One region of the Variovorax endophyticus genome, then DNA from elsewhere that is predicted to be linked to it. Evidence: riboswitches for the same ligand, from Rfam matches in the RefSeq annotation. Region 1 holds a riboswitch; the other holds the start of a gene.
The links. A riboswitch is a leader RNA that binds a small molecule or an ion and turns the genes downstream of it on or off. The one in region 1 is predicted to bind thiamine pyrophosphate.
Positions count from the first base shown of each region.

Region 2: it holds a riboswitch for thiamine pyrophosphate, as region 1 does, so the genes downstream of both, KV106_RS27190 (purine-cytosine permease family protein) here and thiC (phosphomethylpyrimidine synthase ThiC) in region 1, are expected to answer to the same signal.

Region 1 covers NZ_JAHUTH010000048.1:658-10,853, forward strand. The annotation lists gene thiC (phosphomethylpyrimidine synthase ThiC) at 1-1,335, opposite strand, end outside; TPP riboswitch at 1,427-1,532, opposite strand; gene KV106_RS37695 (YchJ family protein) at 1,585-2,031, opposite strand; gene KV106_RS37700 (helix-turn-helix transcriptional regulator) at 2,196-2,939, shown strand; gene iaaH (indoleacetamide hydrolase) at 2,941-4,395, opposite strand; gene KV106_RS37710 (metallophosphoesterase) at 4,575-5,408, opposite strand; gene KV106_RS37715 (acyl-CoA dehydrogenase family protein) at 5,422-6,549, opposite strand; gene KV106_RS37720 (glutamate carboxypeptidase) at 6,581-7,828, opposite strand; gene KV106_RS37725 (acetyl-CoA C-acyltransferase) at 7,915-9,099, opposite strand; gene aceK (bifunctional isocitrate dehydrogenase kinase/phosphatase) at 9,155-10,196, opposite strand, start outside.
Region 2 covers NZ_JAHUTH010000024.1:12,277-22,472, reverse strand. The annotation lists gene KV106_RS27220 (TonB-dependent siderophore receptor) at 1-1,730, opposite strand, end outside; gene thiE (thiamine phosphate synthase) at 1,742-2,698, opposite strand; gene KV106_RS27210 (thiazole synthase) at 2,707-3,522, opposite strand; gene thiS (sulfur carrier protein ThiS) at 3,546-3,752, opposite strand; gene KV106_RS27200 (FAD-dependent oxidoreductase) at 3,749-4,834, opposite strand; gene thiD (bifunctional hydroxymethylpyrimidine kinase/phosphomethylpyrimidine kinase) at 4,879-5,733, shown strand; gene KV106_RS27190 (purine-cytosine permease family protein) at 5,672-7,012, opposite strand; TPP riboswitch at 7,089-7,191, opposite strand; gene KV106_RS27185 (adenylate/guanylate cyclase domain-containing protein) at 7,356-9,224, shown strand; gene KV106_RS27180 (PDR/VanB family oxidoreductase) at 9,221-10,195, opposite strand; gene KV106_RS27175 (aromatic ring-hydroxylating dioxygenase subunit alpha) at 10,192-10,196, opposite strand, start outside.

The DNA.
Region 1 (10,196 bases):
CTCGTGGCAGTGCTTGAGCTGCTCGTCCATGTTCGACTGGATCATGTGCATCGGCACATGGCCCGGGCCTTCGATCATGGTCTGCACGTCGTGCTTCCAGGCGATCTGCGTGAGCTCGCCGAGGGTGCGCAGCTCGGCGAACTGCGCCTCGTCGTTGGCATCGGCGCCGCTGCCGGGGCGCAGGCCGTCGCCGAGCGAGAAGCTCACGTCGTAGGCCTTCATGATGTCGCAGATGTCCTCGAAGTGCGTGTAGAGGAAGCTCTCCTTGTGGTGCGCGATGCACCACTTCGCCATGATCGAGCCGCCGCGCGAGACGATGCCGGTCATGCGGTCGGCCGTCAGGTGGATGAACGGCAGCCGCAGCCCGGCGTGGATGGTGAAGTAGTCGACGCCCTGCTCGGCCTGCTCGATCAGCGTGTCGCGGTAGATCTCCCAGGTCAGGTCCTCGGCCACGCCGCCCACCTTCTCGAGCGCCTGGTAGATCGGCACGGTGCCGATGGGCACCGGGCTGTTGCGCACGATCCAGTCGCGCGTGGTGTGGATGTTCTTGCCGGTCGACAGGTCCATCACGTTGTCGGCGCCCCAGCGGATCGCCCACACCAGCTTCTCCACTTCCTCCTCGATGCTCGAGGTGACGGCCGAGTTGCCGATGTTGGCGTTGATCTTCACCTTGAAGTTGCGCCCGATCGCCATCGGCTCCACCTCGGGGTGGTTGATGTTGGCGGGAATGATCGCGCGGCCGCGCGCCACCTCGTCGCGCACGAACTCGGGCGTGATGATGCGCGGGATGCTCGCGCCCATCGGGTTGCCGGCCACGCGCCTGGCGCGCTCCTCGTTGGCGAGGTACTCGGCCATCCACTCGCGCTTGCCGTTCTCGCGCAGCGCCACGTACTCCATCTCGGGCGTGACGATGCCGCGGCGCGCGTAGTGCATCTGCGTGACGTTGGCGCCCGACTTCGCGCGGCGCGGCGTGCGCTGCAGCGCCGAGGCGCCGGCGCGCAGCTCAGCCAGGCGCTGGGCATCGCGGTCCTCGTTCTTGGCGCCGTCGTCGAGCGCATGGTGCACGCGCCCCTCGTAGCTCTCGGTGTCGCCGCGCTCGGCGATCCAGGCACCGCGCACGTCGGGCAGGCCGCGGCGCACGTCGATCTCGACCTTCGGGTCGGTGTAGGGACCCGAGGTGTCGTAGAGCGACACGGTCTCGCCGTTGGTGAGCTTCACGTCGCGCACCGGCACGAACAGGTCGGGCCGGCTGCCGGGGATGACGCACTTGTGCGACGCGGGGAAGGGCTCGCGCGTGAGCGAGAGCAGGGAGGTGAACTTGTCGGGGGCATTCATGCGGGGCACTCCTTGTGGATGGAAAGGGTGCTCCGCAATCGCTCGGTGGGCTGTGGGCGCCATCCCGGGTGGGGAGGGACGACGGACCGAAGCCAGGGAGTGCAGCTCTTCTTACGCCGGTATGACCCGGATCAAGTTCGCGGGTCGGCAGCTTTGCCATCTCAGCACGCCACATGCGTGCACCCCGGAGCGGGGCCGATTGTGCGAGCGCCGGCGTTCGCCGTCAACCGCCCGCGTCAATGCGGGGTATCAGGCCCGGGCTTGCAGGTCGCCGTCGACGTAATACCAGCGCGACAGGCCCGCGGCGTCGGACTCGCGCACGAAGCGGCTGCGCTCGTGCAGCCGCGAGGCCGTGCCCGAGGCGCCGCGCTGGCGCGCGACGAACTCGACCTCGGCATGGTCGGCATCGCTCATCGAGCGGCCGCGCACGTCGAGCCCGAGCCAGCGCACGCCGGGCTCGAAGTCGAGCGAGGCCGGCCGCGTGCTCGCGTGCCAGGTGCCGAGCAGGTACTCGGCACGCTCGCGCACGAAGGCCGTATAGCGCGAACGCATCAGCGATTCGGCATCGGGGGCGGGGGTGTGCTCGAAGTCGTCGAGGTAGCGGCCGCAGCACATCGCGTAGGCGATGGGCTTGTCGCGGCGGTCGGTGCGGCCGCAGGGGCAGGGTGCGGTGGAGGGATCGGGAACGCTGGGCATGGAGGCCCCTATTGGAACACCGCGCGGGCCGGGCCCTCCAGAGGGCAAGCCCTGGGGCCGCGGGCATCCACCCTTGGCGTGCCGCTTGCTACCCGCTAACGTGGCGCCCCGGAGACCGGGGTTGACCACGGGAAGACAACGCACACCATCGAGGAACAACGGCCATGTACCTGAGCGCTTCCGAACAGCAGGCCCTGCGCGGCGTGTTCACGCTGCTCGCGCGCGACGACGAGGGCGGCGAGCGCGAGATTCGCGAGCGCCTCGGCCATGCGCTGCTCGGCCTGCTGCGGGCCGACCAGTTCGCCTCCTTCGTCTGGGACGCCGAGCGCGGCGGCTTCGGCTCGCGCGTGGCGATCAACATGGCGCCGGCCAACCTCGACACCTATGCGCAGTGGCACCAGCACCACGACCCCATCACCTTCGTGCTGCAGTCGCGCCGCCGCGCCACGCGCGTGACCGAGGTGATGCCGCAGCGCGAACTGATGCGCACGCCCTTCTTCAACGACTTCCTCGCGCGCGACGGGCTGCATTGGGGCCTGAACCTTCATGCCTTCGACGGCGAGCGCGCGCTCGGCGACCTGCGCATCTGGCGCCGCAAGGAGCGCGGCGATTTTGGCGCGCGCGAGACGCTGATGCTCGACCTGATCGAGCCCGCGTTCGCGGGCGCGCTGCGGCGCGCGCAGCAGCGCACGGGCGGCGCGGGAAGCGCGGCCGCCTCGCCCTGGGCCAGCCTCAGCGCGCGCGAGCAGCAGGTGGCGCGCGCCGTGCGCGAGGGCCTCACCGACAAGGACATCGCGCGCCGCATGGCGGTGGGCGTGCCCACGGTGCGCACCTACCTGCGGCGCATCTTCGACAAGCTCGGCATCGAGCGCCGTTCGGCGCTCGCGGGCGTGCTGCCGCGCGACTGAATCACTTCGCCGCCGGCAGCCGCCCCAGCAAGGGCTCGATCGCCAGGCCCAGCGCCAGCAGGCGGCGGTCGCTGCCCGCGGGGCCGTCGAGCTCGAGCCCGATCGGCAAACCGCTGGTCGCGCCCAGCGCCGAGGGCAGCTGCAGGCCCGGAATGCCCGCGTTGCTGCCGGGGTCGGTGTTCTGGATCAGCGCGCTGAAGTTCTCGGGGCTGCTGGCCTCGGGCGCGGCCAGCAGCGCCACCTGCGGCACGGTCGGGAACACCAGCGCGTCGAGCCGGTGCTTCGTGAAGGTGTCGCGGTAGAGCTTCTGCAGCGCCGGGCGCGCCACGCGCATCGCGTTGTCGTAGGCCGGCCTGGCGTCGACCGTGCCGTTCGCGGCCGGCAGCTTGCGCGGCAGCACCAGGCCGTCGAAGGTGCCCTTGACGTCGGGGCTGGCGATGCCCGCGGCGAGCTGCTTCAGGTCGATGCCGGTGTCGTACTTCGCGAGGTAGGCCGCCATGTCGTCGTTCGCCTCGTAGAGCGCGACCGGGAAGCCCACCGCGCCGTTGAGCTCGCCGAGCTTCGGCATCTCGAGCTCGACCAGCGTGACGCCGGCCGCGCGCAGCTTCGCGAGCGCGGCATCGGTGGCGGCGCGGGTGTCGGCATCGAGGTTCGCGAAGAAGGCCGGCACCACGCCGAGCCGCACGCGCTTCAGGTTGGCGGGACGCACCGCCGCGCCGCCCGCGATCGCGCGGTCGAGCAGCACCAGGTCGGCCACCGACAGCGCCATCGGGCCGGCGGTGTCGCGCGTGTGCGAGATCGGCGCGATGCCCTGCTGCGGATAGCGCCCCATCGAGGGCCGAAGCGACGCGCAGCCGTTGAAGGCACAGGGAATGCGCACCGAGCCGCCGGTGTCGGTGCCCAGCGCGGCCGACACCATGCGCGCGCCCAGCGCCGCGCCATTGCCCGAGGAGGAGCCGCCCGCGATGCGGCGCGGGTCGTAGGCATTGCGCACGCCGACCTCGGGGCCCGAGGGGAAGGCCGGGTTGTAGCCGGTGACGCCGAAGGCCAGCTCGTGCATGTGGGTCTTGCCCAACACGATGGCGCCGGCCGCGCGCAGCTTCGCGACCACCGGCGCGTCGGCTGCCGGCACGAAGCCCTTGAGCGCGGGCGTGCCGGCGCTGGCGGGCAGGCCGCGCACCTGGATGTTGTCCTTGATCGCCACCGGCAGGCCATCGAGCGGCTTGCAGGCCGCGCCCGGCTTGCGCGCGGCATCGGCGGCGCGCGCAGCCGCGAGCGCGCCCTGTTCGTCGAGCGTGATGAAGGCGTTGAGATTGGCCTTCGCCCTGGCCTGCGCGACGTAGGCCGTGACCAGCTGCTCGCTGGTCAGCCGGCCGGCGCAGAGCTCGCGCACCGCGTCGCTGGCGGTCAGGGTGGCGATGTCGGGCGCGGCCGGCTGCTGGGCCTGGGCACCCATGGCGAGCACGGCGAGCGCACACGCTGCAAGACGCGCCGGGCGGCGCAAGGGGGCGGAAGAAGAACGGGTCATGGCGGCGGCCTCGATGAACGAACGGAAGGCCGCCATCGTGCGCCGCCGCGCGGCGGCTGTCTGTCGTCGAAACCGATGACAAGGCGCGGGTGCGCGATCGGTGGTTCCTACTCGAACAGCACCCACTCGGGCCGCATGTTGAGGCGCACCGGCAGGATGCTCACGCCCAGGCCGCTGGTCACGTACATGCGCCGGCCGTGGTTCTCGATCCAGCCATAGGCCCAGGTGCGCGGCGCCGCGCCGGGCACGATCGGCGCGCCATAGCCCGGCACCCAGACCTGGCCGCCATGGGTGTGGCCGGCCACGGTGAGCACCGGCGCGGGCGCGGCGAGGCGCGGCATCCCGGCCAGGCTCGCGGGGTCGTGCATCAGCACCAGCGTGGGAGCGCCGGCCGGCACGCGCGACAAGGCGCGATCGGGCCGCGAATGACCGGTGGAGTGGTCGCCGATGCCCACCACCCAGAGCTCGCGCCCGGGCAGCGACACGGCATCGTTCTCGAGCATCACGATGCCCTGCGCCGACAGTGCGTGCGTGATGCGCGCGCCGTCGTGCCACCAGTCGTGGTTGCCGAGCACCGCGTACACGCCCAGCGGCGCCTTCAGCCGCCCGAGCACCTCGGCCATGGTCTCGATCGGCAGCGGCTCGTCGCCGCCGTGGCCGGCCAGGAAGTCGCCGGGCAGCAGCACCAGGTCGGGCTGCGCGGCATTGATGGCGTCGACGATGCGGCGCGCGCGCTCCACGTCGGTCACGCGCCAGAGGCTGCGTTCGGTCAGGTGCCAGTCGCTCGCGACCGCGATGCGCAGCCGCGGCTGCGCGCCCCAGGCGGCGCTGTCCAGCGTCTCGGTGCGCGCCGCGACCCAGCGCGGCTCGATCGCGACGCTCCAGAGGCCGAGCGCGGCCAGCGCGAGCGCCGCGAAGGCGCGCCATCCGGGGCGGCGCATCAGCGCGGCCGGCTCACAGCGCCCGCTGGATCAGCAGCTTCTGGATGTCCGAGGTGCCTTCGTAGATCTGGCACACGCGCACGTCGCGGTAGATGCGCTCGAGCGGGAAGTCGTTCACGTAGCCGTAGCCGCCCAGGGTCTGGATCGCGGCGCTGCACACGCGCTCGGCCATCTCGCTCGCGAACAGCTTGGCCATCGCGGCCTCTTTGAGGCAGGGGCGGCCGGCATCGCGCAGGCTCGCGGCATGCCAGATCAGCTGGCGCGCGGCCTCGAGCTGCGTGGCGCAGTCGGCGAGCCGGAAGCCCACGGCCTGCTGGTCGAAGATGGACCCGCCGAAGGCCTGGCGCTCCTTGGCATAGGCCACGGCCACGTCGAAGGCGCTGCGCGCCATGCCCACGCTCTGCGCCGCGATGCCGATGCGGCCGCCCTCGAGCGCGCCGAGCGCGATCTTGTAGCCCTCGCCCTCGGCGCCGATCAGGTTCTCCGCCGGGATGCGGCAGCCGTCGAAGTTGATCTGCGCGGTGTCGCTGCTGTGCTGGCCGAGCTTGTCCTCGAGCCGCGCCACCTGGTAGCCCGGCGCGTCGGTCGGTACGATGAAGGCGCTCATGCCGCGCTTGCCCGCGGCCTTGTCGGTGACCGCGATCACGATCGCCACCTGGCCGTTCTTGCCGCTGGTGATGAACTGCTTCACGCCGTCGATCACATAGCCGTCGGCGTCCTTGCGCGCGGTGGTGCGCAGGCTCGAGGCATCGCTGCCGGCCTGCGGCTCGGTCAGGCAGAAGGCGCCGAGCATCCGCCCCTGCGCGAGCGGCTCGAGCCACTGCTTCTTCTGCCGCGCATTGCCGTAGCGCATCAGGATCGCGTTGACGGGGCAGTTGGTCACGCTGATCGCGGTGCTGGTGCCGCCGTCGCCGGCCGCGATCTCCTCGAGCACCAGCGCGAGCGTGAGGTAGTCGAGGCCGGCGCCGCCGTGCTCCTCGGGCACGCAGATGCCGTAGGCACCGAGCGCCGCGAGGCCCTGGTGCACTTCCTTCGGGAAGCTGTGTTCGCGGTCCCACTTCGGCGCGTGGGGCCAGAGTTCGGCCTGCGCGAAGTCGCGCACGGCGTCGCGGATGGCTTCCTGGTCGGTGCTCAGCAGCATGGCGTGTCTCCTCGTGTCGTTCTCGTCGTCGTTACTTGCCGGAACCCAGGTCCATGATCAGGCGGGCGGCCATGTACAGGCGGCGCGGGATCGCGCTGATGTCCACGTACTCGGCCTTGTCGCTGTGGTAGCCGAAGCCCGGCAGGCCCAGGCTCTCGATCACGGGCTTGCCCGACAGCGCCGCGTAGGCCGCGTCGGTGCCGCCGCCGGTGCGTTCTTCCACGCCCAGCGTGCCGCCGGCTTCCTTGTAGTAGCCCACCGCCTTGTCGACCAGCTTCCTGCCGCCCTCGCCGGCATTGAAGGCCGGGCGGCCGCGCGTGACGATCACCTTCACGTCGGCATCGGGCAGCTTCTTCTGCTGCGCGCGCTCCTCGAGCGTCTTCATCGCGGCATCGAAGTCCTCGTTGCGCGCATAGCGCACGTCGGCGTTGAGCGTGGCGCTGGCCGGGATGATGTTCGAGACGTTGCCGGCCTTGGCGATGGTCCAGTTGAAGCGCAGGTTCTTCGACTTGTCGTCGATGCTCATGGTGCGCAGCACCAGGTCGGAGGCCTCGACCAGCGCGTTCACGCCGAGGTCGGGCGCGGCGCCCGCGTGCGAGGCCTTGCCCGTGATGTTGACCTGCACGTAGGCGATGCCCGAGGTGCCGAGCGAGAGCTTCTCGTCGCCGGCGCCGGTGGGCTCGAACGAGAGCACGTAGTCGGCCAGCTTGGCCTCTTCCTGGATCAGGTCGCGCGAGCCGAAGGAGCCCTTCTCCTCGTCGGTGTTGAACAGCACGGTGATGGTGCCGTAGTCGCGCACGCCGTAGTCCTTGAGCAGCTTGAGCGTGTGCAGGATCACGGCATTGCCGCCCTTGTCGTCGGCGATGCCGGGGCCGTAGGCCTTGTCGCCCTCGATGCGGAACGGCGCCTTGGCGAGCGTGCCCTTGAGGTAGACGGTGTCCATGTGCGACATCAGCAGCAGGTTCTTGCCGCCGCGGCCCTTGAGCTTACCGACGATGTTGTCGCCCACCACCAGGCCGGCCGACTTGCTGCGCGTGACGGTGAAGCCCAGGTTCTTCAGTTCGGCCTCGAGGAAGTTGCCCGCCGCGGCGATGCCCTCGGCGTCGCCGGTGCCGGTCTCGATGTTGACCAGCTTCTCGAGCGTCTTGATGACGGCGGGCTGCTCGTCGGTGGCGGCCTGGAACAGCACGTTGTCGCGCTTCTGCGCCCAGGCGGCCGGCGCGAGCAGGGCGCCCGCGAGCATGGCGGCGATGACGTTGCGTGAATGAAAGGGACGCATGGGACCTCCTGCTTTTCTGCGATTCGTTCTCTGAAACAATGAAAGTCCGCCGGCCATGCAGGCCGGTGGACGCGGCGCCGTGCTTTTTACAGCAGCTCGAGCGCCACGGCGGTGCCTTCGCCGCCGCCGATGCACAGCGTGGCCACGCCGCGCTTCCTGCCCTGCGCCTTGAGCGCGTGGATCAGCGTGACCATGATGCGCGCGCCGCTGGCGCCGATCGGATGGCCCAGCGCGCAGGCGCCGCCGTGGATGTTGACGCGGTCGTGCGACACGTCGAGCTCGTGCATCAGCGCCATCGGCACCACCGCGAAGGCCTCGTTGACTTCCCACAGGTCCACGTCCTTGACGGCCCAGCCGGTCTTCTTGAACAGCTTGGCCACGGCGCCCACCGGCGCGGTCGAGAACCACTCGGGCTGCTGCGCGTGCGTGGCATGCCCGACGATGCGCGCGATCGGCTTCGCGCCGATCTTCTTCGCATGCGACTCGGTCATCATGACCAGCGCGGCGGCGCCGTCGTTGATCGACGAGCTCGAGGCGGCGGTGATGGTGCCGTTCTCCTTCTTGAACGCCGGCTTGAGCGTCGGGATCTTGTCGAGCTTGACCTTGCCCGGGCCTTCGTCGATGGCGATCAGCGTGTCGCCGCCGCGGCCCTTGACCGTGACCGGCACGATCTCGTCCTTGAACAGGCCGGTGTCGGTGGCCTTCTTGGCGCGCTCGACGCTGGCGATGGCGAAGGCGTCCTGCTGCTCGCGCGTGAACTTGTACTTGGCCGCGCAGTCCTCGCCGAAGGTGCCCATCGAGCGGCCCGGCTGGTAGGCGTCCTCGAGGCCGTCGAGCATCATGTGGTCGAAGATGCGGTCGTGGCCCATGCGGTAGCCGCCGCGGCCCTTGAGCATCAGGTAGGGCGCGTTGGTCATGCTCTCCATGCCGCCCGCCACCATCACGTCGTGCGTGCCGGCCAGCAGCAGGTCGTGCGCGAGCATCGCGGCCTTCATGGCCGAGCCGCACATCTTGCTGAGCGTGACCGCGCCGGCGCTGTCAGGCAGGCCGCCCTTGTAGGCCGCCTGGCGCGCGGGCGCCTGGCCCTGGCCCGCCATCAGGCAGTTGCCGAACAGCACCTCGCCCACGCTGTCGGGCGCGATGCCGGCACGCTCGACGGCGGCCTTGATCGCGGCGCCGCCGAGGTCGTGCGCCGCGAGGGAGGAGAAGTCGCCCTGGAAGCTGCCCATGGGGGTGCGGGCGGCGCCGACGATGACGATGGATTCGGACATGTGAGTGCTCCTTGATGCTGGAAAAAGAATGCGGGTCCGCGGATGCGAAGGCCCGTCAGGAATGCGCCGCCTGCTCCTCGTCGCGGAAGCGTTGCGACTCTTCGTACGGGAACACGTCCAGCATCTGGCCGGCCTGGATGCGTTCCTTGTGGTGTTGCCAGAAAGCAGCGTCGAGCAGGTCGGCGTGGTGCGCCATGAAGGCTTCGCGCACGTCCTTGTTGCCCAGCAGGAAGGGCTCGAAGGTCTCGGGGAACACGTCCTTCGGGCCGACCGAATACCAGACCTCGCCGCTCATCTCCTCTTCCTCGTTGCGCGGCGCGGGCACCTTGCGGAACTGGCAGTCGGTGATGTATTCGATCTCGTCGTAGTCGTAGAACACGACCTTGCCGCCGCGCGTGACGCCGAAGTTCTTCCACAGCATGTCGCCCGGGAAGATGTTGGCGGCCACCATGTCCTTGATCGCATTGCCGTATTCGATCACCGCCTGCTCGAGCTGCTCCCTGGCGCGCCTGGCCTGCGCCGGGCTCTCGGGATGCGCGAGCATGTCGAAAGCCTCCTGCAGGTAGATGTTCAACGGGATCATGCGGCGCTCGATGTAGACATGCTTGAGCACCAGCTCCATCTCCCCGTTGCCGTCGCGGTCGCCGATCTCGAGCTGGCTGGGCGCGAACTTGCGGATCTCCTCGATCAGCGCGGGCTCGAAGCGGTCGAGCGGAAAACCCACGTCGCTGTACTCGAGCGTGTCGGCCATGCGGCCCACGCGGTCGTGCTGCTTCACGAGCATGTACTTGCCCTTGATCTGCTCGCGCGTGGTGTCCTTCGGCGGCGGATAGAAATCCTTGATGACCTTGAACACGAACGGGAACGAGGGCAGGTCGAACACCAGCATCACCATGCCCTTGATGCCGGGCGCGATGCGGAAGCGGTCGCTCGAGTAGTTGAGGTGCGAGAGGAAGTCGCGGTAGAACAGCGTCTTGCCCTGCTTGGCCAGGCCCAGCGCGTTGTAGATCTCGGCGCGCGGCTTGCGCGGCATCAGCGAGCGCAGGAACTGCACGCAGGCCGAGGGCACCTCCATGTCGACCATGAAGTAGGCGCGC
Region 2 (10,196 bases), on a different contig from region 1:
CACGGTCCCTGGTTCCATTGCGCACCGGCCTCGAGTCCGCGATGCACGGCGCGGCCGTCGTTGCGCACCGTGCACGATTCGCCGCAGGCATCGAGGTTGGTCAGCGGCCGCGAGATGTCGAACCACGCGAGCTGCCAGTTGAAGGCCTCGTTGCCGCCCTTGAGGCCCAGCTCCCATTGGCGCGAGGCGAGCGCCGCGAGCGCCTGCCCGGCATTGCTGTATTGGAGACGGTTCGGCACCACCTGCGACTCCACGCCCTTGCCCCAGCTCGCATAGGCCAGCAGCTCGGGCCGCAACACGTAGCTCACGGCCACCCACGGCGTGGTTACGTTTTGCTTGTAGCCGGTCGGGTTCGAGCCGTCGTTGCCGATGCTGCTGCGGTCGAGCCGCGTGTGGCGCACGCCGACCCAGGTGGTGAAGCGCTCGTTCCAGCGAATCGCGTCCTGCAGGGTGAGCTCGGTCGAGCGCTCGTCGCGGTTGGTCTGCGGCGTGGTGGCGTCGGGCGCCGGCGGCACGAAGGAGGTCGCCCAGATGTTGCCGGTGCCCGCGTAGTTGTAGGCCTGGTTCTGGAAGCGGTTGCGCACGCGGCTTTGCAGCAGGCCGATGCCGAGCTCGTGCCGCACGCTGCCGGTCATCACGTTGCCCTTGAGGTTGAGGCTGCCCGCGGTCTGCGTGCGGCGCTCGTTCTCGCTGCGGAAATCGTAGACGTCGAGGGTGCCGTCGCTGCAGTAACGGTCGTAGCTCTCCTCGGCGTTGCAGCCGAAGGCATAGGCCAGGCGGTCGTCGGTGCGCAGCCGTTGCCGGCCGAGCTGCGCGCTCCAGCGCCAGTCGCCGTCGATGGCCTGGCTGAAGCGCAAGGTACCGGTCAGCGCATCGAATTCCGAAGGCTGCGACCAGGGCTGGTTGTTGAGGTTGATGCGCGGATCGACCGGCGCCGGCAGCCGGGCACCCAGCAGGCTGTAGCCATTCTGGCTCGGCTGCGTCTTGCGGCTCTTCTCGATCTCGAACTCGAGCACCGAGTCGCGCGTGATGCGCCAGTCGGCCGCGAGCGAGAACAGGTTGCGGTTGCCGTCGAGGTCGTGCACCAGCGGCTTGAGGTTCTCGGCCGCGACGTTGATCCGGTAGCCGAACTCGCGCTGCGCGCCGAAGCGCCCGCCGAGGTCGACAGCGCCGAGCAGGCTGCCGCGGCTGGTGGTCTCGATGCGCACCGCGCGCAGGTCGTGCTCGGTCGGCCGCTTGACCACGTAGTTGACGAGCCCGCCCGGCGCGCTGGTGCCGGCCTGGATGCCGCTGGTGCCGCGCAGGATCTCGACGCGCTCCTTGTTGTCGAGCGGGATCGAGGTCTCGGCGCTGATCGGCAGGCCCTCGCGCCGGTAGTTGAAGCGGTTGTCGAGCACGAAGCCGCGCACCGTGAGGTAGTCCCAGTAGCCGGCCGAGTTGTAGGCATCGGTTACCGAGGCATCGAACTGCGTGAGGTCCGCGAGGCGGCGCGCACCGCTCGCGCGCAGCTGGTTGCTGTCGATCACGGTGGCCGACAGCGGCAGCTCGCGCAGTGGCACGTCGCCGAAGCCGCTGATCTCGGCCGGCGGCGCGAGCGTGGCGGGGTTCACGGTCACGGCCGGCAGCGCGGTGGTGTCCTGTGCCTGGGCGAAGGCACCGTGAGCAGCGAGCAGCGCGGCCATCGCGCAGGCGACGGGGGTGCGGGAAAGAAGAAGAGAAGGATGCGTCATTCGGTCGGTGTTCAGGGCTTCGCAGCCGATGCGGTGCGGTGGGCGTCGATCGCTGCCATCCATTGCGCGGCCGTGCCCTCGGGGTCCTCGGCGGCGACCAGCGCGCGCACCACGGCGACGGAGCCGACGCCGGTGGCGAGCACCTCGGGCAGGCGCAGCGCGTCGATGCCGCCGATGCCCACCTGCGGATAGCCGCGCAGCAAGCGCGCGTAGGCCGCGAGACGCGCCACGCCTTGCGGCGCGGTCGCCATCTTCTTGAGCGTGGTCGGGTAGACCGCACCCATCGCGATGTAGCTGGGGCCGACCGCGTCGGCGCGCACCATCTCGGCATAGCCGTGCGTGCTGACGCCCAGGCGCAGGCCGGCGGCGCGGATCCGTTGCAGCTCCTCGGGCGCGAGCGCATCGAGGTCTTCCTGGCCCAGGTGCACGCCGTAGGCGCGCGCCTCGATCGCCACGCGCCAGTGGTCGTTGATGAACAGCAGCGCGTCGGTACCTTGCACGGCCGCCACGGCCGCGTGAACTTCGCGCGCCACGGCCGCCGCGTCCTCGGACTTGAAGCGCAGCTGCACCGTCGGCACGCCCGCGCGCGCCATGCGGCCGACCCAGGCGGCATCGGGCAGCACGGCATAGAGGCCGAGCTGCTCGGGGCAGGGCGCGAAGGCATTGTCGCGCGCCGCCGGCGGAAATTCGCGCAGGCCGAAATCGGCGGGCGCGTCGGGCCAGCGCTGCGCATCGAAGCCGCCGAGGCGCTCGCTCTGCGCGCGCCAGGCGCGTGCGATGCATTCGGCGTCGATGTCGATGAAGCCGAGCGCGCCGCAGGCCTGTCGCGCGCCGCGGTAGATGGCGTCGTCGGCGCTGTAGGCGATCGCGGCCGCGGGGGCCGAGGTGGCGGCGCCGAAGCGCAGGCCATGCGCCGCGACGATCTCCTGCGCGACGCGCGCGCGGTCCAGGTGAAGGCTGTCGTTCATGGTGTCGCTCATCCCGCGTGATGCCAGAACGGCGTGCCCAGCACCGGCGTGCTCGCCTGCGCCGCATCCTGCGCGGCCATGGCGCCGGCACGGCGCGCGGCCCGGCCGGCCTGCACCGCATCGGCGAAGGCACCGGCCATCGCGACCGGGTCCTGCGCGAGCGCGACGGCGGTGTTCAGCAGCACGCCGTCGAAGCCCCACTCCATCACCTGGCAGGCATGCGAGGGCAGGCCCAGTCCGGCGTCGACCAGCATCGGCACCTCGAGCCGGTCGCGCAGCACCTGCAGCGCATAGGGGTTGACCGGCCCGCGGCCGGTGCCGATCGGCGCGGCCCAGGGCATCACGGCCTGGCAGCCGACGTCGACCAGCCGCTGGCACAGCACCAGGTCCTCCGTGCAGTAGGGCAGCACCTTGAAGCCGTCGCGGATCAGCTGCGAGGCGGCATCGACCAGGTTCAGCGTGTCGGGCTGCAGCGTGTAGTCGTCGCCGATCAGCTCGAGCTTGATCCACGGCGTGTCGAACAGCTCGCGCGCCATCTGCGCGGTGGCGACCACTTCCTGCACGCTGTGGCAGCCCGCGGTGTTGGGCAGCACCGGCACCTCGAGCCGGCGCAGCAGTTCCCAGAAGCCGTTGCCGAGCTCGCTGTTGCCCGAGCCCTGGTTCGCGGTCTGGCGCCGCAGCGAGGCCGTGAGCATCGCGGGCTTCGCGCGCTTCACGGCGGCCTCGAGCAGGTCGGGCGAGGGGTAGCGCGCGGTGCCCAGCAGCAGGCGGCTGTGGAAGGTCTCGCCGTAGAGCACCAGCGGATCGTTCGGGGTCGTGGTCATCGGTCTTGTCTCCATCAATGCGTTCAGCCGCCCGTCACGGGGCGGATCACTTCGACGCGGTCGTCGGGCCGCAGCGCGCGCGTGGCATAGGCCGAGCGCGGCACGAACTCGCGGTTCACGGCCACCGCGAAGGGCAGCGTGGCATTCAGCGCGGCGAGTGCGTCGGTCAGCGTGGCGTGCTCGGGCAGCGCGAAGGGCTTGTCGTTGATCAGGATGTTCATCGTCGTCATGGGGTCTCCAGGCCGAAGCCTTGCGCGAGCGGCGAGCGGCCCTGCGCGAGCCACTCCATCGCGGCGTCGAGCAGCGCGGGCGCGATCATGAAACCGTGGCGGTACAGGCCGTTGATCTGCAGCACGCGCGGCCGCGGCTGACGCAGCGCGGGCAGGTTGTCGGGCAGGGTGGGGCGGCACTGCGTCGCGATCTCGACGATGCGCGCCTCGGCGAAGCCGCTGTGCACTGCGTAGGCGGCACTGAGCAGCTCGAGCGTGGAGCGCACGCTCGCGGGCGACATGTCGTCCGATTCGATCTCGGTCGCGCCGATCACGAACAGGCCTTCGGGCTTGGGCGCGATGTAGAGCGGATAGCGTGGATGCACGAGCCGCGTGGGCCGCGCCAGCGTCACGTCGGGCGCATGCACGCGGATCACCTCGCCGCGCACGCCGCGCAGCGCGTTCCATTGCGGCCGGGCGCCGAGGCCACGGCAGTCGATCAGCCAGTCGGGCTGGCCCGGCGAGCCGGGCGCGAAGTCCTCGGGCGCGCGCGGCGATTGCCAGTGCAGCGTAACCTTGTCGTCGGCCTGCAGCGTCGCGAGCAGCGCGGCCAGCAGCGCGCGATTGTCGAGCTGGCCTTCGCCGGGCAGGAACAGGCCGCTGGCGAAACGCCGGCCCAGCGAGGGCTCGAGCGCCTCGATGCCCGCGCCATCGAGCGTGCGCATCGGCGCCAACTCGGGCACCTGCGTGCCGGTGTGGGCCAGCACGCGCGCGAGCCGCGCGGCCTCGTTCGCATCCTGCCGGTGCCACAGCACCAGCGTGCCTTCGCGCTGGAAGAACACCGGCCGCGCCAGCGGCGCGAGCAGCTCGGGCCAGCGCGACAGCGCATGGTGGCCCATGCGCACCAGCGGCACCGGCGCCACCGCCGACTCGGCCAGCGGCGCGAGCATGGCCGCGGCCACGCGCGCCGCCGCGCCTTCGGCCTCGGCACTGCCGGCCTCGTGGAGGTCGACGCGGCAGCCGGCCCGCGCGAGCGTCACGGCCATCAGCCGGCCCATGAGGCCCGCGCCGAGGATCGCCACCGATCGGAAGGGCAGCTTCATCGCCATGCTCCTTGCACCTTCGAATCGCGTCGATAATTTTCGGCATGACCCAAGGACCCACCCAGCGCTATGCGCGCGTGCTCTCGATCGCCGGCTCCGACAGCGGCGGCGGTGCCGGCATCCAGGCCGATCTCAAGACCTTCGCGGCCCTCGGCTGCTACGGCATGACGGCCATCACCGCGCTCACCGCGCAGAACACGCTTGGCGTTACAGGCATCCACGGCGTGCCGCCGGCCTTCCTCAAGGCGCAGATCCAGGCCGTGGTCGAGGACATCGGCGTCGACGCGGTCAAGCTCGGCATGCTGCATGCGCCCGAGGTGGTCGAGGTCGTGGCATGGGCCATCGACCACTACCGCCTGCCGAACGTGGTGCTCGACCCCGTGATGGTCGCCACCAGCGGCGACCGCCTGATCGCGGCCGAGACGGTGCAGGTGCTGGTGCGCGAACTGTTCCCGCGCGCCGCGGTGATCACGCCCAACCTCGACGAGGCGGCCCTGCTGATCGGCCATGCGATCGACGGCATCGGCGCGCTCGACGGCGCGGCCGACGAGCTGCTGGCGCTCGGCGCGCGCGCCGTGCTGCTCAAGGGCGGCCACCTGCCGGGCAGCGAGGTGGTCGACGTGCTGCTGCAATCCAGTGGCGAGCGCACGCGCCTGGCCTCGCGCCGCATCGAGAGCCGCAACCTGCACGGCACCGGCTGCACGCTGTCGTCGGCCATCGCCGCGCACCTGGCACTGGGCGCGGCGCTGCCCGAGGCGGTGGAGCGCGCGCGCGCCTACATCCTCGGCGCGATGGCGGCCGCTGTCGATGTGCAGGTCGGCGCCGGTCATGGCCCGCTCAACCACGGCTTTGCGCCAGTGCCGACGCAGCGCCTGCCGCTGCGGGCTTCGGCCGGCTGAGCCAGGCCAGCACGAAGGTCAGCGCCAGCGTCGGCAGCGCCGAGCCGAACTGCGGCGCCCATTTCGCGAGCGCGTGGTAGGCCGCGATGCCCGCGATCCAGATCAGCGCCGCCGCCAGGTCGACCTTGGGGCGCGCGCCGGCCGGCGCCACCGCGCGGCCGCCGCCCAGCCGCCCGAGGATCACGCCGTAGAGCGGCACGAACACCGAGCTCAGCAGCAGCAGGAAGGGCTCGAGCGTGTGCATCGGCAGCACCAGCGCGAGCGCGATGCACAGCACGGCCAGCAGCAGGCCCCAGCGCTTCACGCTCCAGCGCGGCAGCAGGCTGTGGGTGGAGACCGAGCCCGAATAGACGTCGCCATAGGCGTTGTCGAGCTCGTCGATCAGGATCAGGCCCAGCGCCACCAGCCCGCCCTGCGCCAGCAGCAGCGCCGTGACCAGGCTGGTGCCGGGCTCGGCCACGCTGACCACCATCACGCCCAGCGCATAGCACCAGATGTTGGCCAGCGCATAGCCGATCCAGGTGCCGCTGAAGGCACTGCCCAGCCCGCCCGCGCTGCGCTTGCCGTGCCGCGCATAGTCGGCCACCAGTGGCAGCCACGACACCGGCATCGCGATCACGAGGTCGAGGGCGCCGAACATGCCCATGCTGCCGTCGCCCGGGCGCGACCAGAAGGCGTCGAAGCCCTTGGCATGCAACTGGGTTGCGAACTGCCAGCTGAGCCACAGCAGCGACAGCACCACCAGTGGCAGCCCGAAGCGGCTCACGAAGCGCCGCACCAGCTTCACCATCGAGCCCGCGAGCAGCGCCAGCAGCACCGCGCCCCACAGCAGCGTGGCCGCCACGCCGCCCCAGGCGCTGCCCAGCCACGGCCCGGCCACCGACTGGCCGATGGCCTGCGTGCCCTCGCGCATGATCACCAGCTCGAAGGTGGTCCAGCCCACCAGCTGCACGATGTTGAGCAGCACCGGCAGCCGCGCGAAGGCGCTGCCGTAGGTGGCATGCATCAGGCCCGCGCTGGCCAGGCCGCTCTCGCAGCCCAGGCGCGCGGTCCAGGCCAGCAGCGCGGCGCCGAGGCAGGAACCCAGCGCGATCGCGATCGCCGCGTCGCGCGTGCCCACCGCCGGCACCAGGTAGGCGCCGATCTGCATCACCAGCAGGCCCACGCCCAGGCTGAACCAGAGCGAGGCATGGTCGTGCCAGCGGAAGACGCGCTGCGACGCCGGCAGCGGCGTCAGCGCCTCGTTGGCGAGAGGATTCGATGTGTCGTCGTGTGCCATCCGTTTTGCTCCGGGCAAAAGGTTTGGCAGGTGGGCGAGGCTCCAGCGGCGCGGCTGGCACGCGAGAGAACGTGACAGGCCGCCGGACCAGCTTCCCTGCGCGAGGATTACCTCAATCAGGTTCAAAGGGACTTTCTCAGCCGGGTCGGCAAGCCGACCCAACACCCCTAGCGAAGCGCCATTTTAGTCCCGCCGGGCCGTGGGGGCTATGCGCGCGGCCGAAGACAATCCGCGCCACAACAAATGCAGGCGCTCCGAACGCGCCGAAAGGGAATGCATGACAGAAGCAACGCCGCCCCCGGGCTCCACGGATTCCGCCGCCAAAGCCTCGGCCGCCACGCGCATGAGGCGCTTCCGGGTCGACGTCGGCACCATCGTCTGCGCCGTCGCGCTGGTCCAGTCGCTGCTGCTGGTGGCGCTCGGCTACTGGGGCGCGCAGCGGCTGGTGTCGCGCGTCGGCGAGTCGGCGCACAAGGTGAGCCATGACCGCGTCGAGGACAACGTGCTGGCCTTCCTCGCCAAGACCCAGGCGGTGGTGCATGCCGTCGGCGATTCGCCGAGCCTGCATCCGCTGGGCGAGGACGGCGAGCGCAGTGCCGAGATGCTGTGGACCCTGCTCGAGGAAGCGACCGAGCTCGACAGCCTCGGCGTGGCCAGCGACGACGGTCATCTGCTGATGGCCGAGCGCTACCCGGTGTCGGCGATCCGCCAGGTGGTGCGCGATCCGGCCTTCAGCACCGAGACCTGGGCATACAAGCGCTCGGTCGACATCGAGGGCGGCGATCCGCGCCAGCGCTTCGCGACCACGCGCATCGAATCCTTCCGCAGCGACCACGACGCCACCGAGCGCGCCTGGTACCGCGAGGCGCTGGCACGGAAGGCGCCGGTGTGGACGCCGCCGTTCCGTTTCGACGACGGCGAGGAGCTCGGCGTGAGCTACGCCCAGCCGGCCGAGCGGCTCGACGGGGAAGGGCGGCACCTGCAGTCGCTGGTGGTGGTCGGCCACCTGTCGCTGGGCCACCTGTCGACGCTGGTGCGCCAGTTCGGCAGCCGCGGCCCGGGCCAGAGCGTGCTGCTGAGCGACGACCACCATGTGCTGGCGCGCAGCGACCATCCCGATCCGGTGCGCGAACTGCGCCTGCCCGAGGGCGGCGTGCTCGGCGCGGTGCATGCCCACATGCTGGCGCACGGCATCTCGGAGAACGTCGAGGACGAGAGCTTCGTGGTCACCCATGCGGGCGAGCGCTACCGGGTCGAGTCCTCGCGCATCGGCCCCACGGGCTGGGAACTGATCAGCTGGGAGCCCGAGGCCGAGCTGCTCGCCGGCCTCGAGCGCCTGGTGCGCTGGGGCCTGCTGCTGACCCTGGCCTTCCTGGCCTTCGCGCTCTTCATCTCGCTGCGGCTGTCGAAGCTGGTGACCGCGCCGATCGAGAACCTGTCGCAGACCGCGCGCCGCATCGGCCGGCTCGAGCTCGACGACCTGCCGCAGCAGCCAAGCCGCGTGCTCGAGATCCAGCACCTGAACCAGGCGCTCGACGATTCCGCGCGCAGCCTGCGGGCCTTCAGCAAGTTCGTGCCGGTGCACCTGATCCGCCAGCTCGTGGCCGAGGGCCACGCGCTGGCGCCCGGTGGTTCGCCGCGCCGCATCACGGCGATGTTCACCGACGTCGAGGGCTTCACGAGCATCGCCGAATCGCTGCCGGCCGACCTGCTGGTGCGCCAGCTCACCGAGTACTTCAACCTCGCGCAGCGCGTGTTCGCGCGCCATGGCGGCGTGGTCGACAAGTACATGGGCGACGGCATCATGGTGCTGTGGGGCGCGCCGCTCGAATTGCCCGATGCGGAGTACCGCGCCTGCCTCGCGGCGCTCGAGCTGCATGCCGAGATGGCCGAGCTCAATCGCCGCTGGCGGGCCGAGGGGCTGCAGCCCTTCCACACGCGCATCGGCATGCATACCGGGGTGGTGATCGCCGGCGTGCTCGGGTCCAGCGACCGGCTCTCCTACACCGCGCTCGGCGACGTGATCAACGCCGCGAGCCGCATCGAGGGCAGCAACAAGGAGCTGGGCACGCGCACGCTGATGTCCGACACCACCCATGCGGGGCTCGCGGGGCGGCTGCCCACGCGCCGCATCGAGGAGCAGGTGGCGCTGCGCGGCCGGCAGACGCGCATGGTGCTCCACGAACTGCTCGAGGAGAAAGAGGCACCCTAGAGATCGAGCACCAGCCGTGGCGAGCGCGCGCGCGAGCAGCAGGGCAGGAACTGGTCGTTGGCCGCCTGCTCGGCGGGCGTGCGAAACAGGTCGTGGTGCGCGACCTCGCCCTCGAGCACGCGCGTGAGGCAGGTGCCGCAGACGCCCTGGGCGCAGGACACCGGGATCTCGATGCCCTCGGCCGCGAGCGCGTCCACCACGCTGAGCGCGGCCGGCACGCGCACCACGCGGCCGCTGCTGCGCAGCTGCACCTCGAAGCTGCCGGCCTCTTCGACGGGCGGCAGCGTGCCCGCGAAGCATTCGAAATGCACGCGCCCCTCGGGCCAGCCGCGCGCGCGGGCCGTGGCGCGCACCGCTTCGATGAAGCCCTTCGGCCCGCAGACGTAGAGCTGGCGCCCAGGCGCCGGTGCGCCGATGGTGGCGGCCAGGTCGATGCGCTGCGCGGGCGGGCCGTCGTCGTCGTGGAAGAACACCCGGTCGGCGAAGGCCGCCGCCCGCAGCCGCTCGCGGTAGGCCGCGCGCGCCGCGCTGCGGCTGCAGCAGTGCAGCGCGAAATCGCGGCCGAGCGCCGCGAGCCGGTGCGCCATCGCGAGCAGCGGCGTGATGCCGATGCCGCCGGCCAGCAGCAGGCTGTGATCGGACCCTTCATCGAGCGCGAACAGATTACGCGGCGCGCCGACCTGCAGCAGCGTGCCTTCGGCCACCGCCTCGTGCAGCGCGCGCGAGCCGCCGCGCGATGCCGCCTCGCGCAGCACGCCGATCTCGTAGTGGCCGGGCGCCCGCGCGGGCGGGTTGCACAGCGAGTAGGGCCGCACCAGGCCGCCGGGCAGCAGCACCTCGATGTGCGCGCCGGCCTCGAAGGGCGGCAGCGCGCCGCCGCCGGCCGCCTCGAGCCGGAAGCCCGCGATGCCCTCGGCCTCGATCGTCTTGCGCGCGACGCGCACCGCGATGCGTTCGACGGCCGCGCTCATT